DNA from 3 places in the Bacillus sp. GW821-FHT01G09 genome. Region 1 is predicted to be linked to each of the others. Evidence: riboswitches for the same ligand, from Rfam matches in the RefSeq annotation. Region 1 holds a riboswitch; each other region holds the start of a gene.
What was found. A riboswitch is a leader RNA that binds a small molecule or an ion and turns the genes downstream of it on or off. The one in region 1 is predicted to bind S-adenosylmethionine.

Region 1 (2,202 bases):
TCCACCCCGCCGAGACTTTCTGCAAAACAAATGGTCTTCAGTGCTTTTAAAAACGGATTGACCCATTCTTCTTTTTGCAGACGGAAGGACAGCATGCCGCCTTTTCCGGGATACAGCACATCCGAAATTTCTTCCTGCTCTTCTAAAAACGCCGCAAGCTCCTGCGCGTTTGCCTGATGCTGGCGCATTCTGAGGCTCAGCGTCTTCATTCCTCTCATCAGAAGCCACGAATCAAATGGCGGCAGGACGGCGCCAATCGCATTTTGATGCTGAAACATTTCCTCTCCGAGCTGCTCATCCTTCACCACGACAAGTCCAGCAAGCAAATCGTTATGCCCGCCTAAATACTTGGTTGCGCTGTGAATGACAATGTCAGCTCCCAGCTCAAGCGGCCGCTGCAAGACCGGTGTATAAAATGTATTATCTACGATCAGCAGAAGACCGTGCTCCTTTGTAATCCGGGCAATATGTTCAATGTCCGCCTCCTGCATGAGGGGGTTTGTCGGCGTTTCCACAAACACCGCTTTTGTATTCGGCGTAATCTTAGAGCGTAAACAGTCCTCATCGCTGAAATCATCATAATGAAAAGTCAATCCGTATTTTTTCCATTCATTTTCAAATAAACGGTACGTGCCGCCATATAGGTCCGATGAAACGATCAATTCATCTCCGCTTTTAAACAGCGCCATAATCGTTTGGATAGCAGCCATTCCCGAACTAAAGGCAAGCCCTCTCGCGCCGTTTTCTAAGTTAGCGATGGCGTTTTCAACAAGCTGGCGTGTCGGATTTTTTGTGCGGACATAATCAAATCCGGTAGATTCTCCGATCCCTCTGTGGCGGTATGCTGTTGATAAATAAATTGGAGCACTCACTGTTCCCGTGACTTCATCGCTACGGTTCCCAATTTGGGCTAATTTCGTTTCAACGTGCTGTGACATATAGCTGACACCTTCCCTTTTCAAAATAAAAACCCCTTCTTCATAAGAAGAAGGGGTTTAACGCTTCTTCTTATCTTCCAAGCATAAAAAACGCTTGCTGGATTTAGCACCTTGGCGCTTTGCACATGCAAAACAAGCCGGTTGCTGAGGTTTCTAAGGGCCAGTCCCTCCACCTCTCACGATAAGAAATATCGATTTCAATTTTCTGATTGTTTTATATTAGCGCAATTCACAGTTTATTTCAACACTTTTTTCTTCGTGTTCCGAACCGTTTAAAGAGAGAAATTTCTAATAATTCATGGTACAATAATTGAAAATGCAAGAAAGTATAGTGATGTCCTGGAGGAATGTTTTTATGGCACCGAAAAACGGCACAGTGCAAGAAAAGAAATTCTTTTCAAAAGAGCTTAACGAGGAAATGACCTTACTTGTTTATCTGCCGTCCAACTACTCCCCGCTTTATAAATACCATGTCATTATCGCACAGGACGGCCACGATTATTTCAGGCTGGGGAGAATCGGCAGACAGGTTGAGGAATTGCTGTCGAAACACGAAATAGACCGGTGCATTATTATCGGTGTTCCCTATAAGGATGTAAAAGAGCGCAGAAACACCTATCATCCGGAGGGTTCAAAATTTTCGGCGTATAAACGGTTCATCGCCCATGAGCTCGTTCCTTTTGCAGATGATGAGTATCCAACCTATCAGATCGGTTACGGCCGAACCCTGATCGGTGATTCGCTCGGAGCGACCGTATCACTTATGACAGCGCTTGATTATCCGAATATGTTTGGCAACATCATCATGCAGTCTCCCTATGTTGACAAACATATACTAGAAGCCGTGAATCAGTCAGATGATATCAAACACCTCTCTATTTATCACCAAATTGGAACAAAAGAAACTGACGTCCACACGACAGACGGGAACATTCTGGACTTTACAGAACCGAACCAGGAGCTGAAACAGCTGCTGGAGAAGAAGCTTTCCGATTATTATTTTGAGCCATTTGACGGAGACCACAAATGGACATACTGGCAGCCGCTCATCACCCCGGCGCTGAAAAAAATGCTTTAACACTCTATCATACTTTATTTCCAGGAGGGACATAATATGAAATACGGAATCGTTTTATTTCCATCAAAAAAGCTCCAAGACCTTGCAAACTCTTACAGAAAGCGCTATGACCCAAGCTACTCTCTGATCCCGCCTCATTTGACGCTGAGAGCATCCTTTGAATGCGCGGAGGAGAAAGCGGATCAG
Region 2 (2,202 bases), on a different contig from region 1:
GAATCTGAATGTCCATACTATTTTTCTTGAAAGAAAGTCCCGAGGTGTATAGCATGAAAGAACTCCAAGAACACGAACTTGATCACATTGAAGATGATGTGTACCTTCTATATTTATATACTCCGTTTTGCGGCACCTGCCAGCTTGCAAGCAAAATGCTGACAGTGGTGAAAGAAATGCTGCCGGATGTCGCCTTCTATCAAAACAATGTCAATTACTCTCCGACATTCGCAAAAGCGTATCAAATTGAAAGCGTCCCTTGTTTTCTGCTGTTTAAAGGCGGAAAGATGGTCGAAAGAGGATATGCATTTCATTCCGTTTCTTATTTATATGAGCTGATCAAACAAAAATCATCTTCCGCATCCCATTTATGACATATTTCTCAGCATATCCAATGAAATTGTCGTTCGTTTTATAAAGGGGTTCTTGCGACAAAGAGAGAAATGTGTATGTATGACCAACAAATAGGAGGTTGTACATATGGAGAAAGCGGAAGTTTTAGAAGATGAGTATCAGCATCTGTTTTTAAAACCCCTTTTGAATGCCTCAACATTGCTCATTACCTTCCAAGGAGAAGCAGAAGCCTTAACCGTCTCAATAAACGAACAGGGAGAAATGAAAAAAGTTTCTCCGCCCCAAACGTCCAACCTGACCTTTTACGGAAACCAAACGGAAATTATTGATTTATTGCACGGAGACATTTCCCTTCAGCACCTTATTCAGAGCGGAAGCCTCAAAGTAAAGGGGTCATTCAGGGCCCTGTTAAAGCTGGAAGCCATTCTCTGGCTGACAAATGGATTTTTTCAGAGAATTTTAAAAAATTAAAAAATAATAAATTATTATAATAGTAAAAGTTGACATCATTTATTTTATTGACATTTAATCATTCGCCGTGCTATTCTACATTAAGAATTTCCGGACGAAAAAGACTATATATTTCTCTTATCAAGAGAGGTGGAGGGAAGTGCCCTATGAAGCCCGGCAACCATCAACACTGTTGAAATGGTGCCAATTCACACGAAGCGTTCAGCTTTGAAAGATGAGAGAAAGGCATTTTATATAAGCCTTTCTGCTCAAGTGTGCAGAAAGGCTTTTCTTTTGCAGAAAAAACCGGAAGATTTCTTAGAATAGTGTTAAGGCAGGTGATTGCTTTGATCAATCTTCAGGATGTTTCAAAAGTTTACAGATCGAAACATGGAGATGTCAATGCTGTCCAAAACGTCTCGCTTTCCATTAAAAAAGGTGAGATTTTTGGAATTATAGGATATAGCGGAGCTGGTAAGAGTTCCTTAATCCGTCTGCTGAACGGCCTTGAGAAACCAACCTCAGGAACCGTGGAAGTGGCGGGAACCAAGATTAATGAAGTAAATGGACGCGGTTTAAGAAAAGCACGCCATGAGATCAGTATGATTTTCCAGCATTTCAATTTGCTTTGGTCGCGGACTGTCAGAGATAATATCATGTTTCCTTTAGAAATTGCCGGGGTGAAAAAGAGCGAGCGGATCAAGCGCGCCAATGAACTGATTAAACTGGTAGGTTTAGAAGGAAAAGAAAAATCATATCCGTCCCAGCTGAGCGGCGGGCAGAAGCAGCGTGTCGGAATTGCCAGAGCGCTTGCAAACAATCCGAAGGTTCTCCTTTGTGACGAAGCGACATCAGCATTAGATCCGCAAACGACAGATTCAATTCTGGATCTATTGTCCGATATTAATGAAAGGCTCGGTTTGACGATTGTGCTGATTACGCACGAAATGCATGTCATCCGCAAAATCTGCAACAGAGTCGCCGTCATGGAAAACGGCAAGGTGGTCGAAGAAGGCGAGGTTCTCGATGTCTTTAAAAATCCAAAGGAACAAATGACAAAACGATTTGTTCAACAGGTGACAGAGCCGGAAGAAACGAAAGAGACGCTTCAGCACCTTCTTGATGATACAGCATCAGGAAAAATGGTTCAGCTCACATTTGTCGGTGAGTCAGCTGAACAGCCTCTGATTACAGAGATGATCAGAAACTTCAATGTCAGCGTCAATATTCTGCAAGGGAAAATTTCGCAGACGAAGGATGGGGCTTACGGTTCACTGTTCATCCACATTGACGGAGACGAGGAAGAAGTGCAAAACGTGATCCGATTCATTAATGACAAACAGGTGAAAGCAGAGGTGATCACGAATGTTTGAAAAATACTTCCCGAACGTTGATTTA
Region 3 (2,202 bases), on a different contig from region 1:
CCACACATAGTATTGCCTCCATAATTAAAATTGTCATCATTGAACCCCTATTTATAGACGCTGTGAATAGTATTTGGTTTCACAGTTATGTAAAAAAATAAACATGAATACAACGATAAAAAAGGGAAAGCCGCTTAACCAGTAAGCGGCTATAAAATTATTCTCCTAACGCTTCTTTACGCAGCTGCTCCGCTTTGTCTGTACGCTCCCAAGGAAGGTCAACATCGTGACGTCCAAAGTGGCCGTACGCAGCAGTTTGTTTGTAGATCGGACGGCGCAAATCAAGCATTTTGATAATGCCGGCAGGTCGTAAATCAAAGTTATTGCGAACAACTTCAATCAGTTTTTCCTCAGAAGCTTTTCCGGAACCGAATGTGTTGATTGAGATTGACACAGGCTGTGCAACACCGATCGCGTAAGCAAGCTGTACTTCGCAAGAATCAGCAAGCTCAGCCGCAACGATGTTTTTCGCAACGTATCTTGCCGCATAAGCTGCAGAACGGTCTACCTTCGTCGCGTCCTTACCTGAGAACGCGCCTCCGCCGTGGCGTGCATAGCCGCCGTACGTATCAACGATGATTTTGCGTCCTGTAAGTCCCGCATCCCCTTGAGGGCCTCCGATTACGAAACGTCCTGTAGGGTTGATGAAATATTTTGTTTCTTCATCAATCAGCTCTTCAGGAACAACCGGATTGATTACATGTTCTTTAATGTTGCGCTGAATTTGCTCAAGTGTAATTTCAGGGTGATGCTGAGTTGAAATAACAATCGCGTCAATGCGGACTGGTTTGTTATTTTCATCGTACTCAACCGTTACCTGTGTTTTGCCGTCAGGGCGAAGGTACGGAAGAATATCTTCTTTACGGACTTCACTTAGGCGGCGGGCTAATTTATGGGCAAGTGAAATTGGAAGAGGCATAAGCTCTTTCGTTTCGTTGCACGCATAACCGAACATTAATCCTTGGTCACCCGCACCAATCGCTTCAATTTCTTCGTCGCTCATTGTGCCTTCACGGGCTTCAAGCGCTTGGTCTACGCCCATCGCGATATCAGCAGACTGCTCATCAATTGATGTTAAAACCGCACAAGTTTCCGCATCAAATCCGTATTTTGCACGTGTGTATCCGATTTCTTTAATGGTTTGGCGAACCGTTTTCGGAATGTCAACATACGTAGAAGTTGTGATCTCTCCGCTTACAAGAACCAAACCTGTTGTCACAGATGTTTCACAAGCAACACGCGCGTTAGGGTCTTTCTTTAAAATTTCATCTAAAATACTGTCAGAAATCTGGTCACAGATTTTATCCGGATGCCCCTCCGTAACAGATTCTGATGTAAATAAACGACGATTTTTACTCATGATTTGCTTCCTCCTGCACAAGGCCTCCCGAAAGACCTTGTATATATGATACGGAACTCGCTCCCTCTTATACAATGTACAGTTATATTAGAGAATGTTAATTGGCATATTTATGAAATAAAAAAACCTTTTCCATCGAGGAAAGGGTTTGGTCTTTGTGCCTTTCACTCTTATCGCTCAAGGAATCATACAACCTTGCAACAGGTTAGCACCTTGGTTGTCTCACTCAGTTGAACATAATAAATAACAGAGAAACCGGTTGCTGGGCTTCATAGGGCCTGTCCCTCCGCCAGCTCGGGATAAGAGTATCCGCTCAATGAAATATCTTATCGTAAAAGGGTTTGCAATGTCAATATGATTCAGAAGAAATAGGCACCTATATTGAGGGAAAACAATGGAAATGCACACACAAAAAATAATAAATAGTATAGACTATTTGAAAATATATGTTATACTAATTAACAATTAGCAAAACACAAAAAACGATAAAGGAAGGTTTCATATGAACTCAGTTGATTTGACCGCTGATTTACAAGCCTTATTAACATGTCCAAATGTGCGTCATAATTTATCAGCAGCACAGCTAACAGAAAAAGTACTTTCCCGAAACGAAGGCATTTTAACATCCACAGGTGCTGTTCGCGCGACAACAGGCGCTTACACAGGACGCTCACCTAAAGATAAATTCATCGTGGAGGAAGAAAGCACGAAAAATAAGATCGATTGGGGCTTGGTGAATCAGCCCATTTCAGAAGAAGCGTTTGAGCGGCTGTATACGAAAGTTGTCAGCTATTTAAAGGAGCGAGATGAACTGTTTGTTTTCGAAGGATTTGCCGGAGCAG

Region 2: linked by a shared signal. The riboswitch ahead of metN (methionine ABC transporter ATP-binding protein MetN) and the one ahead of metI (cystathionine gamma-synthase/O-acetylhomoserine thiolyase) in region 1 are both predicted to bind S-adenosylmethionine.
Region 3: linked by a shared signal. The riboswitch ahead of metK (methionine adenosyltransferase) and the one ahead of metI (cystathionine gamma-synthase/O-acetylhomoserine thiolyase) in region 1 are both predicted to bind S-adenosylmethionine.

Annotation. Positions count from the first base shown of each region.
Region 1 covers NZ_JBWKWL010000002.1:305,887-308,088, reverse strand. The annotation lists gene metI (cystathionine gamma-synthase/O-acetylhomoserine thiolyase) at 1-938, opposite strand, end outside; SAM riboswitch class I at 1,006-1,126, opposite strand; gene AC07VD_RS06995 (esterase family protein) at 1,294-2,016, shown strand; gene AC07VD_RS06990 (YjcG family protein) at 2,053-2,202, shown strand, end outside.
Region 2 covers NZ_JBWKWL010000001.1:184,906-187,107, reverse strand. The annotation lists gene AC07VD_RS00955 (toprim domain-containing protein) at 1-52, shown strand, start outside; gene AC07VD_RS00950 (thioredoxin family protein) at 54-374, shown strand; gene AC07VD_RS00945 (SCP2 sterol-binding domain-containing protein) at 481-825, shown strand; SAM riboswitch class I at 940-1,046, shown strand; gene metN (methionine ABC transporter ATP-binding protein MetN) at 1,152-2,177, shown strand; gene metP (methionine ABC transporter permease MetP) at 2,170-2,202, shown strand, end outside.
Region 3 covers NZ_JBWKWL010000003.1:480,042-482,243, forward strand. The annotation lists gene asnB (asparagine synthase (glutamine-hydrolyzing)) at 1-8, opposite strand, end outside; gene metK (methionine adenosyltransferase) at 158-1,360, opposite strand; SAM riboswitch class I at 1,528-1,666, opposite strand; gene pckA (phosphoenolpyruvate carboxykinase (ATP)) at 1,863-2,202, shown strand, end outside.